DNA from 2 places in the Viridibacillus sp. FSL E2-0187 genome. Region 2 is predicted to be linked to the other one. Evidence: riboswitches for the same ligand, from Rfam matches in the RefSeq annotation. Region 2 holds a riboswitch; the other holds the start of a gene.
The links. Region 2 has a riboswitch for thiamine pyrophosphate ahead of tenA (thiaminase II). Riboswitches for the same ligand answer to the same signal wherever they lie in the genome.

Region 1 (4,712 bases), on a different contig from region 2:
GTACCATTTTTTTTGTTGTAAAGTGGGGGATGTTTAGCTGTAATTTGGAATAGGGGAGGACATGAATATTCTGCTAAATAACAAACAGGTGAGTTAGCGCAACAAACATCTCAGTCAGTGCAACAATCATCTCAGTTAGCGCAACAATCATCTCAGTCAGTGCAACAAATCCAAGAGTTAAAGCAATAATCACAATGCCATAAAAAAAACCCCTATGCTTGGATTTATCCGCATAAGAGCAATTAATACTATGGTTTATATCTTGTTGTGGGAGTTTGTTGTGCTTGTGATTTTGATTTTGCTTTACGAGAATCAATAACTTTAATAACAATCGGATAAATAATTGGCGCTAATTTAATAGCAGTTTTTACTACGTTTCTTACCTTCATTTAGTAGCACTCCATTTCTTATAAGCTAATAATAATTTATTCCCATAGATGCTGCATCTTAAACGCGTAGTACACGAACACCTTGAATGATATTCCAAATGATCACTGCTACAGATAGTAGGATTTCTAAAATGATAAACGAGATAATTAAAATAGGCCCTGTACTTATAAAGTTATCAGAACCACTGCCATAAACTCCAAAAACGATAAAGAAAATAATGAAACCGATAATGGATGGGATAATGAGTAAAAGATGTGATATGAATGCTCGTTTCGCATGGTTTTTTACACTCGAATCAGCACTGATAAAATAAACAATTATTGGCAAAATAAATCCTGCAAAAAATATACTAAAGTAACATAATGCCGACATTACTCGATTGTTATCCAGTCCAAGCACCTCCATTCATATTATTATCTACGCTAGAACTCCCAAAAAGATTCAACCCAATGCATGTGCTTTTATTATATTTGCGTAAAGGTATACAGATGAAATGCTGACATATTCAGCGGGACCATGCCAATCTGCTCCAGTTGGGCCGAACTCAATGGCTCCTACGCCATCTGCAGCATAAAATCGAGTATCTGCAGATCCATGTTGTCCAAATAGTGTGGCTTGCTTGTCGCAAACTGCAGCAGTTGTTTTTAATAATGATAAAACAAATGGATCGTCAGCACTTGTTGTAACTGCAGGAGCAATACTGTGAATAATGATTTCAGCTTGGATTTTTTCTGCATCTAGAATTTTTTGAATGTCATGTAGAATAAAGTCTACTGATTGACCTGGAACGTATCGGATATCATAGCGTACATTGCACTGATCTGGAACGACATTAAAACGTTCACCTGCTTGTATTGTAGCCAAATTAATCGATGGAGAATCATAAAATGTATTATGAGCATTTGTTATTGGTGATTCTAACAGTTTTGAGTGGAAATGCATGGCTTGTAAAACAGCATTTAGCCCCTCCCAAGGACGACTACCATGTGATGCTTTACCCTTGAATTGAATTTCGAATTGAAGAATACCTTTTGCTTGTAAACCAATTTGCAGTTGCGTAGGTTCACCACAAATAACAAATTGACCATTAAACCCATTACGAGCAAGCCATCCTGATGTATTCTCACCACCAGTTTCTTCATCTGTCACCAGATGAAGTTGAAGGCGTCTAGGCAGCTTGTCAGCTGATTTAGATAGCTCTACAAAGCCGAACATCATCGCCGCGACTCCTGCCTTCATATCAGCAGCTCCACGCCCGTATAAAAGGTCTCCATCTACAAAGGGGGTATATTGTTCAATTGCAGCTGGAACGACATCGACATGGCCATTCCAGATAAGACAATCTGCGCCTTGTCCAATTTCAGCTGTTAAAATATCAAGTCCGTTATTTTGATATAGGTTAACATCTATACCTTGTTGCTCAAGCCATTGAGCACAAAATTGTAAAGCTTCATTTGCTCCAGTAGGAGTATCACTTTTGTATGTAATTAATTTTTTTAGTAAATCAATCATTTAATTGTCATCCCTTTCATTAAATTCCATTTTATTTATTATATACATTTTTGAAAGAGATCTCTCATTCAATTCAGAGTAATCTATTGAAATAAAAGAATTGTTTGAGTACAATAGGGGTGTTCTACAATTACAATTAAATGATGTATTTACCACAAGGGGAGCCGAAATGGTCGGCTGAGAGTGAACCCAAAGTTCTAACCCTTTGAACCTGTAAGTTAATGCTTGCGTAGGAATGTGGATAGAAACCGACATATAACCGATGTCAGGACCTGTCCTGATGTCGGTTTTTTATTTCTAAGTTTTACTATCTAGAGCCCATTACAAAAGGGATACGTTTAGGTCTTGTGTGTTCTACATCAGAACTACGGGAGGATATTTATTTTGGATAAAAAGAAATTGTTGTTTTTAATTGAGATTGCAATTTTTTCCGCAATCGGTCTAATTTTAGATCAGCTGTCATTTAAACTGTGGGCTCAAGGCGGCTCTATTAGCCTCGTTATGGTACCAATTGTATTAATGGCATTCCGATGGGGTGTATCAGGTGGTTTGATTACCGGTTTTTTAATTGGATTATTGCAAGTGGCGATGGGCGCTTCAATTTTTACACCGCTTCAAGGATTTATCGATTACTTTATAGCATTTACTGTGGTAGGACTTGCTGGAGTTGTGAGGCATCTAGTGTTTACTGCAAGTAAGCAATTAAACAAAAAAGCAATGACTTTGTATATTGTGCTAGGTACAACACTTGGTGGTTTGCTGAGATACATTGCTCATACTACAGCAGGAATTGTCTTCTTTAGCGAATATGCAGGTAATCAAAATGTATATTTGTATTCTATAATTTATAATGGTACGTATATGTTGCCAGCTACTATACTAACAGCAGTTGTAGCTGTACTTTTATTTACATCAGCACCTCGTTTATTACAACAACAAAATTGATAAAAAAAGAGAATTCCTTAAAATTGGAATCCTCTTTTAGCACTTTCAGTAACGTAATTTCATATGTTTAATATAAGAGCTAAACAAAATTATTCTAAATATATAGACATTTGAAATAGCAAGATACTCAGTTTTCATGTTCTTCATTTCGCAAAAAAAGTGTTATAGTAGAGAGTAGACATATGAGAAGAAGGGATCGTATAAAATGATAGCTATAACTCAAGAGGATATTGCAGGATTAAAAAAAGCTGGACGTGTAATGGCCCAAATTCGTGAAGCGATGAAGGCAGCAACAAAACCAGGAATTACAACTAAAGAATTAGATGAAATTGGTGGCCGTTTATTTGAAGAAAATGGAGCCGTTTCAGGACCTAAAAGTGAATATGATTTCCCAGGATATACATGCATAAGTGTGAACGAACAAGTTGCACACGGCATTCCAGGAAACCTTACTCTAAAAGAGGGAGACCTTATTAATATCGACGTTTCTGGTCATGTTGATGGCTATTTTGCAGATACTGGTGTGTCATTTGTTGTTGGTGATGGATCTTACCCAGAAATCGATAAACTTTGTCAAGTTGCAGAAAGTGCATTTGATCGTGCGATGACAAAAGTAAAACCAGGTGCTCGTTTAAACCAAATTGGTAAAGCGGTTGAACGTGAAGCAAAAGCTAACGGTCTAGCGGTTATTATGAACTTAACAGGTCATGGCATTGGCCGTTCACTTCATGAAGATCCACAACATGTATTAAATTATTTTGATGCATGGGATCGCACAATTTTAAAAGAAGGTATGGTTTTAGCTGTTGAACCGTTCATCTCTCAAAAAGCAGAACATATTGTTGAATCAGGTGATGGTTGGACATTTATAACGCCTGACAAATCACTAGTTGCTCAATATGAACATACAATCATCGTAACTGATGGTGAACCAATTATTACAACTAAATTAGACTAAAATATTGAAAAAACCTCCCTTGAATTTTCCATCAAGGGAGGCCTTTTGTTTTTTATTGTTATTTAGAAGGCTTTTGTTTTTTTATAAACAAGATTCCTGCCAATAAAACACCACTTAGAAAAAGTGCTGCTGTCGTTACTAATAATTCCTCAAAGCCATTTTTTATCGCAATCCCTATATAAGCCCAAATGAAGACGATTGGAAAAAAAATATCATAATGGTGGAAACGAATATGAAGTGCAATAGCCGTACCTAGGGTAAGCATAATAACAGCCCACAAAGGATTACTTAAACCTAAGCCATTCCAATGATTAGATGTTAAAACGAAAGAGACATTTGTTATTGTTGCTACGCAAATCCAAGCAAAGTAAATGGAAATGGGGATGCGTTTTGACCACGTTTGTTCATCATTACTATATGAGAAATATAGAAGTGCTAAACAAGTTAACAATAGTAGCATTACGACAATCGTCAGTTGGAAGTAATTATAATGCCATAGGAAAATCCACAAAATATTAAGTAGTGAACTGGCTGTAAATAACAGTGTTTGTTCAATAGAAATTGAGTTCTTACTCTGATGATTGTTCCAATGTTTATAAATCCAGTAAGCTAAAATTATGTATATAAAGCCCCAAATAGTAAAAACATATCGTGCTGGAGTGAAAAGAACTGTATAACTGTCGGAGATTTCGCCAGTAGTTTGACCATTTAGTGGAAGAATATTAGCAGTTAAGTTCACGGTTACCATTGCAATATAAGCGATGGTAATAATAATTAATCTCCCCAATAAAATCTCCTCCTTCATGTTGAGAATAGTATAAAAAACTTAATTTTGTTGCACTCTGAAGTAGAAAAGTATCTCGTTATTCATTACGTAAATATACAAACAACTCTTCGAATTTTAAAG
Region 2 (4,712 bases):
CAATGATCATAACTTCCTTTCGAGACTTTTCTGAAATTTTACGATAGGCCCAATGATTTGTCGGGCCATGACCAGTGCCCAATTGTAGTCCATTCGCTATAGCGGCCTGTATAAAATATTTCGCATCGATTACTGCATCTGAAGCGGTGAAACCTTGTGCCAAACGAGCTGCAATAGCGGCTGAGAATGTACAGCCTGTACCGTGTGTATCTTTCGTGTCGATTCTTTCAGAACGCATAATGAATCGTTCACCTTTTGCTGATAAAAATAAATCCTCCGCATAATCTTTTGTATCGCGGTGCCCACCTTTTAAGACAACGGCTTTAGCACCCATTGTAATTAGCTGGTTTGCAGCATTCTCTACATCACTATCTGATCTAATTGTTAAACCTGTGAGTACTTCAGCTTCAGGAATATTAGGTGTAATAATGGTTGCGAGTGGTAGTAGCTCATTTTTCATCGAGTGAACAGCTTCATTTAATAGAAGTGATGCCCCGCCTTTTGCAATCATGACTGGATCAATGACGAGCATTGGAAGGTCATAACTTTTTAATGTTTTAGCTACTCCGTGGATGATTTCTGCTGAAAAAAGCATCCCAGTTTTAATAGCTCCTACTTTAAAGTCATCAAGGACAGCTTTGATTTGGCTGACTACATTGTTAACTTCTAAGGCATAAACGTCGTGAACACCTAGTGTATTTTGTGAAGTCACTGCTGTGATTGCAGACGTACCAAATGCACCAAGCTCTTGAAATGTTTTTAAATCGGCTTGGATACCTGCACCACCACCACTATCGGAACCTGCGATTGTCATAGCAACACTTGTCATATTTGAATATCCTCTTTTTCTACAATTTTAATATTGTCACGTAAATCTTCTGAAGTAAGAGAATATAAACTGTTAATCATTTCAACTGCAAATGTGCCCGGAGCATTGGCTGTTTTTGCAGCCCTTTCTCCAACTTGTTTGTAAAATGAGAGAGCATTAGCTGTTGCTTGCAAATGATGGCCTTCAGAAACAGCAAGAAATGCACCCGTCACCGCGCTAAGCAAGCACCCGGAGCCTGTAATTAGTGGCATTAAGTCATGCCCACCATCTATTTGAATTATCGTTTGGCCATCGGTTACGGAATCCTCAACACCAGTGACTGCAACAATACAGTTAAGCCGTTTAGCAACTTGTTTAGCAGTCAGTTGTACATCTATTTGACCTTCACCAGCATCAGCTCCCCTTGATTGCCATTCGATATTACCGAGTGTAGCAAGTTCACCTACATTACAGCGGATAGCCGTCACCTGGACTTCCTTTAAAATGGTTGTCACGGAGTTCCTACGAAACTCACTAGCACCTACGCCAACTGGGTCAAGAACAACGGGAATACCTTTTTTGTTGGCACTTTTACCGGCCTCAATGATGGATAAAACAGTTCCTTGATCAAGAGTACCGATGTTAAGAACTGTACAGTCTGCTAGAGCAGCCATGTCAGCTACTTCCTCGATTCCCTCTGCCATCATAGGGGAAGCACCTAGAGCGAGAAGACCATTAGCTTGGAAATTGGCAACAACGATATTGGCAATATTGTGGACTAGCGGTTTTTTGACACGTAACTTTTCAAGAAAATGTTGTTGACCCATTATTTAGTCAACTCCTTTTCGTAATACCCAATTGTCCATTGTTCTTTCGTCCATGCCATTTCCCAGAAATGCCATTCATAATAACTACTTTTACGGAAATGTTCTTTTAGTTGTTGAATACGTGCAGGAGGTAAGTCTTCGGCAAGTTCATTCATGCGATTAATTTGTTCTTCTACTAATTCTCCGAACCACTCAGAACCATATGTTTGAATCCATTTATCATAAATAGGGTGATTAGGTTTTGAATCTTTTAGGCGTTCACCGATTTCATAGTAAAGCCAGTAGCAAGGAAGTATTGCAGCAAGAGTATCTGCTAAATCACCATTGTTTGCAGAACGATACATATGAGATACATATTCATATGCTGTCGGTGCAGGCTCAAATGCCGTAAGCTCTTCATCTGTAATTTCTAACATAGTAAAAAATTGCTCATGAAGTGACAACTCAGCGATACATGTAGATTCAGCATGTTTGGCAAAACGTTGTGTAGTATGTAAATCATTTGCCTTTACTGCTCCTAGTGCTTGCACCTTTGCAAAGTGGGTTAAATAATAAGCATCTTGTTGTACGTAATATTGAAAAATATCGAGTGGCAAAGTACCTGCTGCTAATGATTTTACAAACGGATGTTGAAAGCTACCTTCCCATAAATCATTACATTCTTGTCTTACTTCTTCACAAAATGTCATCTTTATGCACCCCAAATTCTTTTGTTTTTGAAAACAAAAAGCCGCCCCTGATCTGTGTCAGTAGGCGGCGAGCAATCATTTTCAATAAAACAAAATAGACTGATAGCGCCACTTCCCTCCGCTGGTATGAGCCAGATCAGGTTCTAAGGGTCCGCAGCATTCTGCGTCTCAGCCAATTAAATGACTCCCCTAGTGGTTAAAAAGCGATTTAGTTTTCAACATCAATATAACATAATTATTGGAATTAGCAAGGTGCAATTAAGCAAAGTAAATAGATTGTAATAAATGGTATTAGGTCATAGAAATGAGCCGAATTCTATGTTAAGATACAAATTGTCTGAATTTTATAGTGGGAAGCAAGGTGTTTAGATGGGGGCAACAGCAACTGTGAAAGAGCCTGAAGTGAAATTAAATTTATTTCATTTAACTTGGCCGATTTTTTTAGAAGTATTTTTATTTATGTTAATGGGGCTTGCTGATACATTTATGCTGAGTGCATTGTCTGATGATGCAGTATCAGGAGTAGGAGCGGCCAATCAATATATTCATATAGCAATATTAATTTTAGAAGTAATAGGAAACGGAGCATCGATTGTTGTTGCTCAATATTTAGGGTCTAAGCGTTATTTGGAAGCAGCTAAAATTTCAGCACTAGCCGTTTCCTTGAATTTAGTTATTGGGTTAATAATGAGTGTCGCTTTCGTGATTTTCTCGAAAAATATTATGATTGCAATGAATTTACAAGGTGATGTTCTTGAGTACGCTAGTAAATATTTATTCATTGTTGGGGGAGCTATTTTCCTACAAGCAATCATCAACTCGTTAGCAGCGATTATTCGTGTGCATGGTTGGACTAAACAGACGATGTATGTATCACTTGGAATGAATATTTTTCACGTAATAGGAAACTATGTTTTGATTTTCGGTAAATTTGGCTTCCCTGAATTAGGAGTACAAGGTGCGGCAATTTCATCGGTCGTCAGCCGTGTTTTAGCTCTACTAGTATTCTTTTGGCTATTGTATCAAGCGCTAGAGGTACGTATTAAATTGCAATACTACGTGTCGTTATCAAAAGAATACATCGGTAAGATTTTACAAATTGGGCTACCATCTGCATTTGAGCAGGTGATGTACCAAGGCTGCCAAATTGTCTTCTTATACTATGTAACGTATTTAGGTGCAGAATCACTAGCAGCTCGGCAATATGCTTATAATATTTCAATGTTCACCTATTTATTTGCCATAGCAATTGGTACAGGAACTGCTATTATGGTTGGCCGATATGTTGGAGCTAATGAAAAGGATGCAGCGTATAAACAGTTATGGGTTAGCATAAGATGGGCGATTATATTCACATTAGTGATGGTCACAGTGGTCGTTATTTTCCGCTATCCATTGATGCGTCTATTTACTGATAATCCAGAGGTTATAAAAATTGGTGCGGCAGTGTTAGTGTGTAGTATTTTGTTAGAAACAGGACGTACATTTAATATTACGATTATTAATTCATTGCGTGCTTCAGGTGATGCCAAATATCCGTTAATCATTGGATTTTTCTCGATGGTTTGTATGAGCTTACCACTAGGTTATTTACTTGTATTCCAATTAGACATGGGTTTAATAGGTGTGTGGTTGGCAATTGCAGCAGATGAATGGTTCCGAGCTATTCTTGTTTTCTTTAGATGGAAAAGTCGCCGCTGGGAAAGATATGCTCTCGTTGCACCTGATAAAACGAAATAAATTGATTAGATGCGAATTTTGTAAGAAATATATTAGTATTTCTTGATATTTTAATCGCTGATGGCATAAGTCATCAGTGATTTTTTTTATTGTAAAAAGATTACTTACTGTTCGTAATAATTCCTATTATCAAGATGTTTATGCACGCCTCTTGATATTTTATCCTTAGCCAATCAACACTTTGTTTTGTATACTTGGTAAAGAAGATTAATGAACGAGGTGTTTGGCATGGCATTGCCGAGAAAAGTAGCGAGTGCTAATTATATGAGAGAGAATCAAGAGCTGTTCGCTTGTCCAATTTGTGGGGGTGAGATGACGGTGACGGATGATTGTAGTGTTGTTTGTGATAATAGACATTCTTTCGATATTGCAAAACAAGGCTATGTAAATTTCATGACACATGCTGCGACTTCAATGTATGGCAAAGATTTATTTGAAGCGCGTAAGCAGGTTATTGAAAGTGGATTGTATGCACCGATGCATACAGAGGTTTGTGATTTACTGAAGCAGATGAATACTAATGTTGCCGTATTAGATACAGGTTGCGGAGAAGGATCACATTTAGCAAGTATTAAAAATAAATTCGAGGAGCAATCTGATAACAGCTTTGTTGGAGTAGGTATTGATATCGCAAAAGAAGGAATTATT

Region 1: linked by a shared signal. The riboswitch ahead of thiT (energy-coupled thiamine transporter ThiT) and the one ahead of tenA (thiaminase II) in region 2 are both predicted to bind thiamine pyrophosphate.

Annotation. Positions count from the first base shown of each region.
Region 1 covers NZ_JBBOVG010000001.1:140,039-144,750, forward strand. Annotated here, with positions in the region: gene MHH85_RS00550 (hypothetical protein) at 249-389, opposite strand; gene MHH85_RS00555 (hypothetical protein) at 448-717, opposite strand; gene MHH85_RS00560 (M20 family metallopeptidase) at 832-1,902, opposite strand; TPP riboswitch at 2,050-2,155, shown strand; gene thiT (energy-coupled thiamine transporter ThiT) at 2,287-2,847, shown strand; gene map (type I methionyl aminopeptidase) at 3,053-3,805, shown strand; gene MHH85_RS00575 (tryptophan-rich sensory protein) at 3,864-4,592, opposite strand.
Region 2 covers NZ_JBBOVG010000002.1:393,576-398,287, forward strand. Annotated here, with positions in the region: gene thiD (bifunctional hydroxymethylpyrimidine kinase/phosphomethylpyrimidine kinase) at 1-829, opposite strand, end outside; gene thiE (thiamine phosphate synthase) at 1-3, opposite strand, end outside; gene thiM (hydroxyethylthiazole kinase) at 826-1,635, opposite strand; gene tenA (thiaminase II) at 1,635-2,324, opposite strand; TPP riboswitch at 2,421-2,525, opposite strand; gene MHH85_RS21185 (MATE family efflux transporter) at 2,694-4,064, shown strand; gene MHH85_RS21190 (putative RNA methyltransferase) at 4,293-4,712, shown strand, end outside.